DNA from 3 places in the Arthrobacter pascens genome. Region 1 is predicted to be linked to each of the others. Evidence: riboswitches for the same ligand, from Rfam matches in the RefSeq annotation. Region 1 holds a riboswitch; each other region holds the start of a gene.
What was found. Region 1 has a riboswitch for cyclic di-AMP ahead of QFZ40_RS16770 (hypothetical protein). Riboswitches for the same ligand answer to the same signal wherever they lie in the genome.
Positions count from the first base shown of each region.

Region 2: it holds a riboswitch for cyclic di-AMP, as region 1 does, so the genes downstream of both, QFZ40_RS08275 (LysM peptidoglycan-binding domain-containing protein) here and QFZ40_RS16770 (hypothetical protein) in region 1, are expected to answer to the same signal.
Region 3: it holds a riboswitch for cyclic di-AMP, as region 1 does, so the genes downstream of both, QFZ40_RS16075 (M23 family metallopeptidase) here and QFZ40_RS16770 (hypothetical protein) in region 1, are expected to answer to the same signal.

Region 1 covers NZ_JAUSXF010000001.1:3,670,605-3,675,148, reverse strand. The annotation lists gene QFZ40_RS16780 (HAD-IA family hydrolase) at 1-416, shown strand, start outside; gene QFZ40_RS16775 (YdeI/OmpD-associated family protein) at 397-840, opposite strand; gene QFZ40_RS16770 (hypothetical protein) at 910-1,713, opposite strand; cyclic di-AMP (ydaO/yuaA leader) riboswitch at 1,719-1,893, opposite strand; gene QFZ40_RS16765 (HAMP domain-containing sensor histidine kinase) at 1,999-3,504, opposite strand; gene QFZ40_RS16760 (response regulator transcription factor) at 3,507-4,247, opposite strand.
Region 2 covers NZ_JAUSXF010000001.1:1,803,188-1,807,731, forward strand. The annotation lists gene QFZ40_RS08270 (acyltransferase family protein) at 1-16, opposite strand, end outside; gene QFZ40_RS08275 (LysM peptidoglycan-binding domain-containing protein) at 316-1,149, opposite strand; cyclic di-AMP (ydaO/yuaA leader) riboswitch at 1,153-1,355, opposite strand; gene QFZ40_RS08280 (MBL fold metallo-hydrolase) at 1,479-2,246, shown strand; gene QFZ40_RS08285 (dienelactone hydrolase family protein) at 2,332-3,309, shown strand; gene QFZ40_RS08290 (nuclear transport factor 2 family protein) at 3,372-3,785, shown strand; gene QFZ40_RS08295 (lytic transglycosylase domain-containing protein) at 3,860-4,544, shown strand, end outside.
Region 3 covers NZ_JAUSXF010000001.1:3,514,277-3,518,820, forward strand. The annotation lists gene QFZ40_RS16075 (M23 family metallopeptidase) at 109-924, opposite strand; cyclic di-AMP (ydaO/yuaA leader) riboswitch at 935-1,177, opposite strand; gene QFZ40_RS16080 (metal-dependent transcriptional regulator) at 1,299-1,994, opposite strand; gene serC (phosphoserine transaminase) at 2,275-3,405, shown strand; gene QFZ40_RS16090 (DUF3027 domain-containing protein) at 3,710-4,288, opposite strand; gene QFZ40_RS16095 (cold-shock protein) at 4,297-4,544, opposite strand, start outside.

The DNA of each region.
Region 1 (4,544 bases):
ATGGCATCGTGGCGCTTCCCGGCGCTGCGGAACTGCTGCGCATTCTTCCAGCGGATGCCGTTGCCCTGGTGACATCAGCCGACAGGATCCTGGCCGATATCCGCATGGAGGCTGCCGGCCTGGCCATGCCCGCCACCGCTGTTACCGCTGACCTCATCACCTATGGCAAGCCCCACCCCGAAGGATATCTCCGGGCGGCCACGCTGCTGGGCGTTGCGCCGGCGGAGGCGCTGGTGTTCGAAGACGCCCCGGCCGGGATCACCGCAGGCCTTGCCGCCGGAATCCGAACGGTGGCGGTGGGCCCGAACACGGGCCCCCTTCCCGACGGAGTGCTGCATATCGCCGATTACAGTTCGGTCTCAGCCACACTGGACACGGACGCTGCGGGACGCAGGGTTATTTCTTTCCTGCTTTGAGATCTGCCACTACTTTGGCGATCCGCCGGGCCCTGGTTTCTTCGGTTTTTGCATCGCCGACGGGCTCGACATACCGCCGCTGGGCACTGTAGTTCAGGGTTCCGTAGAAGGCCTGGGCCTCCGGTTCCGCGGCGATGGCAGCAGCGAGATCGTCAGGAACTTCGACGATGCGCGGCTGGGTGTCGAGTTCCAGGTCCACCTCCACCGTGTCCCCGGCAGCAACACCCACGAATTCCCTGTTGACAGCACTGACCCCGATCAGGCTCTGTCCGCCCATGACGGCGATGCTGCTCCGATAGCTTTTGCCGTTGATCGTCACAACCACCGCCGGCCGCTTGCCTGCATCCAGCGCCGAAATGATCTCCTCCGGAACTTCAATGCCGGCCTTGTTGCCGCTGCCAAGGATGGTGGTGGTGAATTTCATGGTCCAAGTATGCAGCCCGGCCCTGTCTATCGACAGAAGGACCGGGCTCAGCGGGACGTCAAGCCGGGCTTAGTACCAGTTGTGCGAGAGGTGGAAGTTCCAGGCACCGCACGGTGACTGGTAACTCTGCTTGATGTAGTTCAAGCCCCAGTTGATCTGGGTGCGGTAGTTGGTGAGGTAGTCCGCCCCGGCGCTTGCCATCTTCTCTGCTGGCAGCGACTGGACGATGCCGTAGGCGCCGCTGCTCGCATTGGTGGCGGTGGTGGTCCAGTCCGACTCCTTGGTCCACAGTGTCTTCAGGCACTGCATCTGGTCGGGGCCCCAACCATAGGATGCCAGTTGGCTGGCAGCGTAGGCCTGGGCGCCGGCCGGATCGTTGACCGCAACAACTGGCGCAGGAGCCGGGGCAGGGGCAGGGGCTGGCTCGGGGGCAGGGGCCGGCGCCTGCACTGGAGCGGGTGCCGGTTCTGCTGCCTGGGGCGCAACGCTTACTTCCGCCGGCGCCGGCGACGGGGAGGCCGGAGCCTGGATCTCGCTCTTTTCGAGGCTGAGGTTTGACTGTGCACCAGCCTGGGCGTCCGCCGAATGAGGGTTGGTGGCACCCGCCCTGGCGATCGAGTCCGTTGCCTGGCCTGCCGCGGCCACTCCCACGAGGAGGGCACATGAGGTGGCGATCACCGCGGCACGTTTGCCCAAAGAGGGAATCTTGACCAGCCGGGACAGCTTGGACAGTGCGGATCCGGATAGGGGGGATCCGGACGTGGAGGACCCGGATTCTGACAGTTGAAGTGCCGCCTCCGTGGGAGAGAGTTTATGGCGGCCGTGGGACGTTGACCCGCGCTGCGGGCGTGGTTCTACCTTGAATTCAGACATGAAGAATCGCCTCTCACACCTGCGGAGTTAGCTGTCGGGTTCGGATGAGGGCATCCGGCCACACGGAAATTCACGTGCTGGCTTAACCCCAAGGGCACTAATAGCCCGGGACGGTGGGTCCCCCGCCTCTGCCTGGTCAAGAAGGATCCGGTAAGCGGCAGAGTTTGGCGTCATCCGGATGTACGGCCCGAACGGGAACCGCACCCCCACGACGGTACAGGAGTCTGCCCCTTAAGTCACATTTCGGTAACGGAGATCACGACGGCGGCGTGTTGCCTTGCGTTATCAGGCCTTCATGGGGAGGTGCAGGGTGAACTGTGTTCGGCCGGGCTTAGACCTCACCTCGACGCGGCCGCCGTGGGCTTCGACGATGGACTGGACAATGGCCAGGCCAAGGCCGCTGGTCCCTTCCGAAGCGGCAGGACCGGATGCGGGTGCCTTGCCCGCGCGGGACGCGTCTGCGCGGGCGAACCTCGAGAAAACATGGTCCACGAACTCTGCGGGGATGCCGCCGCCGTCGTCCGTTACTGTCACCACTGCACTGCCGTCACGGGACTTCGCTACGCCGGTGACCACCGTGGTCCCGGGCACAGTGTGCTTGCGTGCGTTGGAGAGGAGGTTCACCATCACCTGGCGCAGCCGGGCCGGATCACCGCTGACCGCCACCGGCTCATCCGGAAGCTCGAGATGCCAGTGGTGGTCCGGGGCTATCACTTTCTCATCGCTAACGGTCTCGATGACCAACTGCGTGAGATCCACCTCGCTGAGCTTCAGCGGCTGACCTTCGTCAAGCCGGGCGAGCAGGAGCAGATCCTCCACCAGCGTGGTCATACGCTCGGACTGGCTCTGGACCCGGGCCAGGGACTTCCGGCCGTCCGCCGTGAAATTCTCGGTCATCCGCATCAGTTCCGTGTAGCCGCGGATGGCCGTCAGCGGCGTTCGCAGCTCATGCGACGCGTCGGCCACAAACTGGCGGACCTTGGTCTCGCTCTTCTGCCTGGCCTCCAGTGCATTGGCCACGTTGTCCAGCATGAGATTGAGCGCGTGGCCCACGCTGCCTACTTCGGTTCCGGGATTGGAGTTCGACGCCGGGACTCGCACCGCGAGTGCCACCTCGCCCGCATCCAACGGAAGCCGGGAGACGCGGGTGGCAACCTCGGAGAGCTGCTCCAGCGGTTTCATCGTGCGCCGGATCAGTACCGTCCCCGCCAGCCCGATCAGGACGAGCCCTCCCAGCGAGACAAACACGAACGTCCACACAAGGGAAGCCAGCGTGCTCTCCTTAGCGGCAAGCGGAAGGCCGGTGACCAGGACGTCGCCATTGCCGGTCTTGCCTGCTATCAGCCGGTAGTCGCCGTTTGAGAGGGTCCGGTCAACGGGCTGCGCGTTCGCCGCCAGGGCCAGCAGGGCCTGCTTGTCCTCGGCAGAGAGGGCAGAACGAGTGGTGTCGGAGGCCAGGAACCCGGCGCTGTTGACCTGCCCGTTCAGGATGCGGGCGTTCAAAGTCCCGACGCTCTGCCCGCGGGCGTCCAGAGGGTCTCTTCCGTTGTTGAACCCGCCCATGGACGGTCGGCCGGGATCGTTGGACAGGTGGGCGGCCTGGCTTAGCTGGTCGTCCAGCTGGCGGGTGAGGAAGGCGTCCATGGACGCGAAGCTGAACAGCCCCACCGCGCCGCAGATGCTCACGAGCAGGGCCATGGCCACCAGGACAAGGCGGGTGCGCAGGTGCCAGGTGGCTGGCTTGAGCCAGCTGCGGCCGCGTGTGCCGGCCGGCTCGGAGATCAGAGGCACGGCTATTCCGCCGGCTTGATAACGTACCCGGCACCCCGCACGGTGTGGATCATGGGAGGGTGCACGGCGTCCACCTTTTTGCGCAGGTAGGAGATGTAGAGCTCCACGATGTTTGCCTGCCCGCCGAAGTCATAGTCCCAGACGCGGTCCAGGATCTGCGCCTTGCTGATGACGCGCCTGGGATTCTCCATGAGGTACCGGAGCAGCTCGAACTGGGTGGCCGTCAGCTGGAGTTCATGGCCGGCCCGGGTCACCTCGCGGGTGTCAACGTTGAGGACCAGGTCTCCCACCACCAATTCGGCGGTATCCATTGCGGCTACGCCAGACCGCTGCACCAGCCGGTGCAGCCGGAGCAGGACCTCTTCCATGCTGAACGGCTTGGTCACGTAGTCATCGCCGCCGGCCGCCAGGCCCACGATTCGGTCCTGAACGGCGTCCTTGGCGGTCAGGAAGAGCGCAGGGACCTCCGGCGCAAAGGCACGGATCCTGCTGAGCAGCTCAACGCCGTCGAACCCCGGCAGCATCACATCCAATACCAGGACGTCCGGGCGGAAATCCTTGGCGAGTTTCACGGCCTCGGGGCCGTCGGCCGCTACGGCCACAGACCAGCCAGCCATGCGCAGGCCCATGCTCATGAGTTCTGAAAGGCTGGGCTCGTCGTCCACCACCAGGGCGCGGATGGGGGAGCCGTCCGGGTGGGCGAGTTGCGGAAGGTTATTGGTCATGGAGTGCGAAGTGGCCATGGGACAACTCTCCGATCTGAGGGTTAGCCCCCGCTTTGGGCTTCCTGTGCGCAAGCTGTGAATCCCAGCCTAGCCAGCTGGAAAGGTGCGGCGCCGCGTTCTCAAGCCCGTTCCAAGGGCAGCGCAGCAGGCCAGATGATCCTCAGCCCCGCCCGCGGGGCCTGCAGACTGAGGTCGAAGGGGAATTATTTTTGTCCAGATCGCGGCACGGCTGGACACAGCTCGAATATAGGCGGCGAATTCCGGCAATCGAACGCTCCATGAATTGAACCCGGAAATGGCGTCCTCTTGTCGAAT
Region 2 (4,544 bases), 1.9 Mb from region 1:
CGCGAAGGACGTCCAAGGAGTCCAGCCTGGGCCGAACTGCAGTTTGATGGGCAGTTTGCTGGGCGGGCCTCGCGACCGTTCCCTCAACTCGCACTGTCACATAACCTCCGGAGCCTCGCAAGTAGCCGGTTCAAATATCAAGTGAAAGGCAAACCGGCCCTTGTCTGTGGACATGATTGGGATTGCAGGCCCTGAGCCCGCGCCTTGCACCAGTATTCCTGATTTGGCTGGACGGAACCTGACGCTGGCCGGTTTGGAGACAAAAGGGCGGCGGACGGTTGTCGCCGTCCGCCGCCGTTTGCTTGCAGGGCCGCGCTAAGCTACCCGAACGAAGGAATAGCCTGAGAGCCAGCTGATGGAATGGACCTGGGTCTTGTAACCGTCCACGCCGCCGCTGACAACCTGGCCGTTGCCGGCGTAGACGCCTACGTGTCCGGCAGTGATGACCAAGTCACCGGGAGCAGGCGTGCCCACAACGCTGCCGTACTGGAAGAACTGACCGGGGGCCAAGTCGCCCACACTCTTGCCAACGGAGCGCAGGGCCTTCTCCACCATGGCGGTGCAGTCCTGGGTCACACCCAGCTGGGAGTACGCCGAACCCAGAATTGCCGCGCCGACAGAGCTGGATGCCGCTGCGGGTGCCGAGGCTGCGGCTACGCGTACTGTCGGTGCCGGGGCGGGGGCCGGCGCGGGGGCAGCTGCCCTAGTCGGAGCCGGTGCCGGTGCAGCCGTTCCGGTCCCCGGGATTTTTATCTGGTTGCCCGGGTAGATGATCGTCGCCATGGACATGCCATTGGCGGAGAAAACCGAGTTAAGACTCACTCCGTAATGTGCGGAAATTGCACCCAGAGTGTCGCCGGAAACGACTGTATGGACCCTGGCTGCGGGTGCCGCTGCCGCGGGGGCCGGGGCAGGGGCGGGAGCACTTGCCTGGACCTGAACATTTGCGGTTCCGGAATTATCGGGCGCGTGGGTTCCGGCGTGGGCCGGTGCCCCGATGCCGAACAGAAGTCCCGATGCGGCAGCAACAACCACGCCGGACTTTCCCATGTTCAGGAGATTAGACTTGGCCGTGACTGACAGGCCTTCGAGCACAATTGATCGGCTGGGGGTTGCGCGATGACGGGCGGTGATGGAATTTTTTGACACAGAAGATCGCCTCTCCCATGCCTGCGGGGTGAGCTGTCGGGTTCGGGTCGGAGACACCCGGCCGGAAACGCCTCCATGCGGGACGGAGAGTTAACGACTTAACCCCAAGGCCTCCTGAGAAGGCCGTGGAAACGTGGTTCCCCCGTCCCTGCCAGCTGGAAAGCGATTGGATCCCGGTCAGCGGCAGGGTTCGGCATACTGACGGAAATGTCCCGGCTGAAACCGGGGCACCGAAAGAGGGTATCTTCTGCTCCCCCGAAAAGTCACGTTCCGGTAACGGAACTAGTTTGTCAACAGCGTTACCCATCCGGTCGAAAGAAAGCGGGACCATGCCCCAGCACCACGATGATTGGGATCCGAGGCAGCGGACTACGGAGCCCGCAGAAGGCGTCCACTTCGTGGAGGGACCGGCGTCGAACTGGATCATCGTTCGCGAAGGCGAAGACTTCCTCGTTGTTGACGGAGGCTACCCCGGTGACCTCGAGCGCGTACTGGCATCAATCAGGCAGATCGGCCTCGAGCCGGCGGATGCCAAGGCGATGCTGATTACCCACGGACACGTTGATCACACGGGATCGGCCGCACATTTCTCCCGGGAGTACGGCACCCCGATCCTCTGCAGTCCCGAGGAGGTGGCGCATGTCCGCGGCCAGGAAAAACACCAGGTGACCCTGGGCCAGGTACTGCGGCGGGCTTGGCGGCCACGGGTTTGCCGCTGGATGCTGCACGTCATCAGGGCTGGTGCCCTGGCTGCAGAGCCGGCCACGGAGGCGCGAGCCTGGGGCGCCAACGAACTGCGGGCCCTTCCCGGCTCCCCCCGGGCGGTCCTGGTTCCGGGGCATACGCCCGGACATACCGCTTTTGTGCTTCCCAAGGCGAACGCGGTGGTGACCGGGGACGCCCTGGTCACGGGTCATCCCCTCAGCAAGGAGACCGGTGTCCAGATGCTGCATCCCATGTTCCATAGCCGCCCGGAAGCCATGGGGGAGACACTAAGCCGCCTGGCCGACGTCGACGCCTCCCTGGTCCTTCCCGGACACGGGCCCGCCCTGCGGATGAGGATTGGTGACGCCATCTCCAGCATCCCCGCCGCATGACAAGCGGAAGGGGTGTTGAACGCCTGCCCCTTGCCGGATGGCCGACATCGGAGGAGGATATTCGGCACGCTCGAGGAGGCCCACCATGATCCAGCTTGGCAAGTTTGAGAGGTACCTGATCGAGGAATTCTTCGACGATTACCGTGCCGGTGCCATGACCCACAGGACGTTCACCCGCCGGGTGGCGTTCATTACAGGCAGCATGGCCACAGCTTCCGCGGCGATGCTGTTGGTCGGCTGCACTCCTGATGAAGTGCCGTCGGGAACGGATCCCATGCCTAGCCCGGAACGCCCGTCGTCAGCAGCGGGGTCAGGCCCCGCCGCCTCCGGAGCTGTTCCCGGGGCGAAGAGTCCGGTTTCCGTCCCGGAGGGGGAGCCGGGACTGACGACGTCGGAGGTACAGTTCCCGTCCAACGGAACCGACATCCGTGCTTACCTTGCCCGGCCGGGCGCTTCCGCCAAGGGACCGGCCGTCCTGGTCTGTCATGAAAATCGCGGGCTCACTCCTCACATTCAGGACGTTGCGCGACGATTCGCGAAGGCCGGGTATTCAGCACTTGCCCTGGACCTGCTGAGCCGGGAGGCAGGCACGGCGAAGATGGACCCGGACGCCGTGCCTGGAGCGCTGACCAAGGCTGGTGCCCAGCGCCATGTCTCCGACTTTGCCGCGGCATTTGAGTACCTCCAGTCCCAGGACTACGTGGACCCGGAACGGATCGCTATGAACGGCTACTGCTTCGGCGGCGGCATCACGTGGCAGGCGGCGACAGCGCTCCCCGGACTGAAGGCCACAGCAGCCTTCTACGGCCCCGCCCCCGATCTGGACAAGGTCCGCGCCATCAAGGCGGCAGTCTTTGGGGTCTACGCTGAACTTGACCAGCGAATCACCGGTGCGATGCCGGCCCTTCGCGATGCCTTGACCGCCAGTAACGTCCGCCACCAGCTCACCGTTTACCCCGGCGTTGACCACGCGTTCCATAACGACACAGGCGAGCGCTACAAAGAGGCGCAGGCCACCGCGGCGTGGAATGACACGCTGGCCTGGTTCGGTCGGTTCGTCTAAGCGTGTGAACCGGAACCCCCTGCAAGTACGCAAGCTCCATTCCGTCTGGACGTGAGGGACCGATGAGCGAAGTAACGGACAGGTTGGCGGCAGCGCTCAGTGCGCATGACCTTGAAGGGGCCGCAGCACTGTTCCACGAGAACTACCGCAGCGAGCAACCTGCGCATCCTGGAAGGGCATTTACCGGTCGGGCGCAAATGCACGCTAATTGGGCGGCAATGTTCGCCGGAATTCCCGATTTCAGGTCAGAAGTGATCCGCTCCGTGGACGACGGCGACACGACCTGGATCGAATGGGACTGGTCCGGAAACCGCAGCGACGGTAAAGCATTCCACATGCGGGGAGTTGCCTTGTTCCAGGTCTCGGAGGGCCTGGTCATTGCCGGGCGTCTGTATCTGGAGGACGTCGAAGAGGAATTGGTTGGCATTGAAGAAACGGTGGAATCCCTCTCCGGACGGCGTCCACAAAAACAATAAATGCTGCCACGCCGAACCGTTTGTTTCACTTTTCCGGCATCCAAATCCAGGATTGCCCGGTATGCTCACAAACTATGTCCTGGTTTGGTCTCAGCCCGAAACTCCCCGTTATTGCCGGAGTGCTGGCAATTGCCTTGGCTAGTTCCGCCTCGCTGCTGCCAGCGAACGCCGACGACGATGCTCCACCGAGCGGCTACCCCTCCTGGCAGGATGTGCAGAATGCGCAGCAGAACGAGGCCAGCAAGTCGGCGGAGATCACCAAGATCGGGGACCTCCTGACTGGACTGCAGACGCAGGCCGAGGCGCTGGGCACTGCCGCGGTCAAGTCAGCTGCCGAGTATGCAGTAGCTGAGTCGGCCCTCCAGGCAGCAAGCGCGAAGGTGGACGTCCTCACGGCGCAAACTGCGCGGGCCAACAACGAGCTGGGGCAGTACAAAAAGGAAATCGGCTCCCTCGCCGCCCAGTCCTACAAGACCGGCGGAACGAACCTGGGATTCTTCGTCGCCCTTGACGCGGTCCAGACCAACAGCATCCAGGGCCTGAATATTGTCCAGATCGTCAGCGACAAAACGGCGGGGCTGGTCAATAAGTCAGCTGCTGCAGAGAAGTCCTCCCAGGCATTGGCCGACCAGGAAACAGCGGCCAAGGCCGAAAGGGAGCGGTTGTCCGGCGAAGCAAAAGCCAAGCTGGACGCCGCCCAGGCTGCCCAGCAGGCCATGAACCAGCAGATCGCGGATCAACAGCAGCACAGCCAGGAAC
Region 3 (4,544 bases), 160 kb from region 1:
GTCAACTTCGGAAAAGTTGACGCGCTTTAGACGGTACAGCAGTTTGGATCGAATGTCACATTCAGGTCACGGCATGTCACAAGGATTCGATAGTTGTCCATCATTTACTCAGAGCCAGCCCATGGGATCGACAACTTCGCCATTGACCTGGACCTCGAAATGCAGGTGGCAGCCGGTGGAGGCGCCGGTGGTGCCGCTGAGTGCCACAACCTCGCCGCGGCTGACCGTCTGGCCAACCTTCACATTGAAGGACGAGAGGTGGTTATACGTAGTTTCGAGGCCGTTTCCGTGATCCACAACGATGCGGTTGCCGCCGCCGAACTGGTGCCAGCCGGCAAAAGTCACCGTGCCGCTGGCCGCCGCCAGGACTGATGTGCCGCACTGGGCCACAAAGTCCTGGCCCCGGTGAAAGTCACCGCTGCCGCCGGTAATCGGGCTGACCCGGTAGCCGAAGGGGGAGGCCGTGACCAGGTGGGCGAGCGGAGCGCCCAAGGTGCCTGCGGAGGCGGCGCGGGTGATGGAACCCACCGACTGGGCACTCAGCAACTGCTTGAGTTTTCCGTCGGGATCACCGAGCGTCACCACTGAGGAACGGCTGAAATCGATCTTTGCTGCTGCCTCGGCGGAGATTTCCGGCTGGGCAACAGAGGCTGCCAGCGCGGTCTGGCCGGGCAGGGGGGTCGCCATGACGCTTCCGGTGGCCGGAACGGTAACGGTGAGGACCAGGCCAGCGGCCGCGAGGGCCACCCCGGCTTTCTGGCCAATGCCGCTGGCAGCGGCAAAATCTGTGATTTGCCTGAAAGGACCCCGGCGTCTTCGCGCATCCCGTTGCGGATCGCGGGGCCTGTCCGCGGCAACGACTTCGGCGACCGGTGGCGCCGAAGGGGGGCCCACCGCACGACGGCGGCCCCTGGAATTTTGCATGGTCAAGTAGGGTTCCTCTCTGGATAGCCTGCGAAGTTAGCTGTCGGATTCGGGTCAGAGAGTACAAAGACCCGGTCCGCCGTAAGCAAGCTTCGGCGCAGAAATATCCCGTGAGGATCTTCCCTGGAAGAGGCTTGCTGCTGACGGACTTCACCCCAAGGCGGCCCGAAGACTGCCGGTTGTGGTTCCCCCGCCTCTGCCAGTTGATGATTCGTACACCTGATCTGCTGGCAGAGTTCGGCTCCAGATCAAGTAACGCTTTAGTATCGACGCTTGGTGGTCAACTATAGGCGATTTAGGCGCACAGTAACAATTCCGTTATCTTTGACACAATCCCCAACAGCTCCGTTATTTTGTCCGCCGAATGGGCTTTTTCAGCCGACGGAAACGAAGACGTGAGCGGCCACTTCCGGAGGGAGTTCCAACGCCCCTTCAATCCCCGGCACGCGGACCGAGATGTACTCCCCGACACGCTCCAGCGACACCGAGGCGCCCGGACGTATCCCGCCTTCATCAAGCTGGACCAGCAACTCCGGTTCCACCTGGATTGGCTCAGCGAGCCGACTGACGGTCACGGTGGAACCGGGCCCGTAGCCCTTCATGGCTTCAAGGAGATTAATCACACCATCGGCAATTGGCGTGGACGTTCTGCCCCCCAGGGCCGCAAGGCCTGGTATGGGGTTGCCGTACGGGGACTCGGTGGGGTGGTCCAGCATTTCGAAGATTCGCCGCTCGACCCGTTCACTCATGACATGTTCCCAACGACAGGCCTCATCGTGGACATAAGCCCATTCCAGCCCGATGACGTCGGCCAGGAGCCGCTCCGCCAGCCTGTGCTTCCGCATGACCTCGATGGCACGCTTCCGGCCGATGTCGGTGAACTCCAGATGGCGGTCGCCCGATACTACGACCAGGCCGTCGCGTTCCATCCGTCCGATGGTCTGTGACACCGTAGGCCCGGAGTGGCGGAGCCGTTCGGCAATGCGGGCCCGAAGAGCCACAATGTTCTCTTCCTCAAGCTCCAAAATGGTCCGAAGATACATCTCCGTAGTATCGATCAGATCCGTCATCCTGCTCAGCTCCTCGAGCGCAAGTACCCAGCGTTTATCCCCACCGTACTTCGTAGCCACAGCGACGTAGTCCGGTAAAAGCTTAGCCTATTTTGAGTTTGTCCGAATAATTCGAAGACGCCTTGCTGACCGTCTCAATGACTGGACTATGACGGTCACGGTTCCCGCGGTGTCGGCGATTCAGGCAGAATACAAGAGGTCCCTGACGCAGTCGACGCTGACTGCCCGCCACCCCACCGTCCCGGACATGAACCACGTCCACGCCGAAATTGGAGTCCCTGTGAGCGAACCCAGCATCACTATTCCCGCCAACCTCCTGCCGCAGGACGGACGGTTCGGCGCCGGGCCGTCCAAGGTCAGGCCGGAACAGATCGAGGCTCTCTCAGCCGCTTCCAAGCACATCCTGGGCACGTCTCACCGGCAGGCCCCGGTCAAGAACCTCGTAGGTTCGGTCCGCGAGGGACTCAGCGAGTTCTTCCGTGCCCCCGAAGGATATGAGGTGGTACTGGGTGTGGGCGGCTCCACCGCGTTCTGGGATATCGCCAGCTTTGGCCTTGTCGAGAAGAAAGCCCAGCACCTGTCCTTCGGCGAGTTTGGCTCCAAGTTTGCGTCGGCCACCAACAAGGCGCCGTTCCTGGATAGTTCTTCCATCATCAAGTCCGAGCCCGGGACCCGTCCGCTCGCCCGGGCCGAGGCAGGCGTCGACGTCTACGCCTGGCCGCAGAACGAGACCTCTACAGGCGTGTCCGCGCCCGTGAAGCGCGTGTCCGGCGCGGATGACGGCGCCCTCGTCCTGGTGGACGCAACGTCCGCCGCGGGCGGCCTGGACGTTGACGTTGCGGAGGCTGATGTCTACTACTTCGCACCGCAGAAAAACTTCGCTTCCGACGGCGGCCTCTGGTTGGGCCTCTTCTCCCCCGGCGCGATCGACCGGGCAGCCCGCATCAAGGCGAGCGACCGCTGGATCCCTGACTTCCTGGACCTGCAGACGGCGATCGACAACTCCCGACTCAACCAGACATACAACACGCCGTCGCTGTCCACCCTGGTGACTCTCGACGCGCAGGTGCAGTGGCTGAATGCCAACGGCGGCCTGGACTTCGCGAGCAAGCGGACCGCCGACTCCGCCAGCCGCATCTACTCGTGGGCTGAGGCCTCAGAGTTTGCCACGCCCTTTGTGGCCAACCCGGAGGAACGTTCCAACGTCATCGCCACCATCGACTTCGACGACTCCATTGACGCGGCGGCCATTGCCAAGGTGCTCCGCGCCAACGGCATCGTGGACACCGAGCCCTACCGGAAGCTGGGCCGGAACCAGCTGCGGATCGCCACCTTTGTTGCGATTGAGCCTGCAGACGTTTCCGCGCTGCTGGCCAGCATCGACTTTGTAGTGGGCGAACTGCGTAAGTAACTCCTCCTGCGTCGCCTTCAAGAGGTGCCAGCATTCAGGAGGTGGCCAGCGTCCAGGAGGCTTCCGCGTCCAGGAGGCTTCCGCGTCCAGGAGGCTTCCGCGTCCAGGAGGCTTCCGCGTCCAGGAGGCTTCAGCGTCCGACGGCGCCGTCCGGGTTCTGTTTCCGGCCGGCGCCGTTAGCTGTGTCCCCCGGGTTCGAGATCGTCCGCTGGGTTGGAGAACGCAGCGCAGAACAAGAGGAGGCTCGCCCCGCCTCTGGACCAGCTCCCGGGCCGCGCGGCACGGTGATTCCGCTTGCGCCCTGTCAGGGCAGCGTTAATTCGTCGTCCTCGTCGGCGGGCGACTCTTCCTCGTCGAAAGCATCCTTGGAGTCCTGCATTCCTGCAGGTGCCCCGACGGCGTCGTCCAGGGTTCCGCCGTCGTCCGCCAAGGACCCCTTCCCTGCGGACTCCCGGTCGCGGGCGTCCTGGTCGTGGACATCCTGGTCCTGCACATCCTGGTCCTGGGCATCCTCCGGACGGACGCGCTCTGCCCAGGGAACCCATTCGGGGGCCAGGATAGAGTCCTCCGACGGCAGCAGGCCCAGCTCACTCACGGTAACCACCTTGGAACGGGAATTGCGGGTCAGCACCGCATACCAGTGCCAACCAAGGTAACCGGGCAGCTTGGATTCGAACAGGTGGGTGACCAGACGGTCCCCTTCGCTCTTCGCAGCCACGTGCGGGCCGATGTCCGAGGCCGAGGTGATGCCCTCGATTGCCTTGCGGGCCACGTCCACGGCAGCGGCGAGGAAAGCGTCGGGTTTGCCCGTCCGCCACACCGGCACGCCTGCGCGCCGTTTCGTCCCAGGGTTGGGCGCCGGCTGTTCAGCTTCCGGATTCATCAGCAGGCCTAAACGTCCAGCTCGTCGGCAACCTTACGCAAGGCAGCGGCGATGGCCTTGCCCTTGTTGCCTTCCGGGTACTTGCCGGCAGACAGGGTGCCTGAGAGGTTGTCCAGCACACTGACGAGGTCCTGGACCAGGGGTGCAAGGTCCTTGGCGCTCGGCCTCTTGGCCTTGGCAATGGACGGAGTCTTGTCCAGGACGCGCAGGCCCAGTGCTTGGGCGCCCTTGCGGCCATCGGCAACGCCGAACTCTA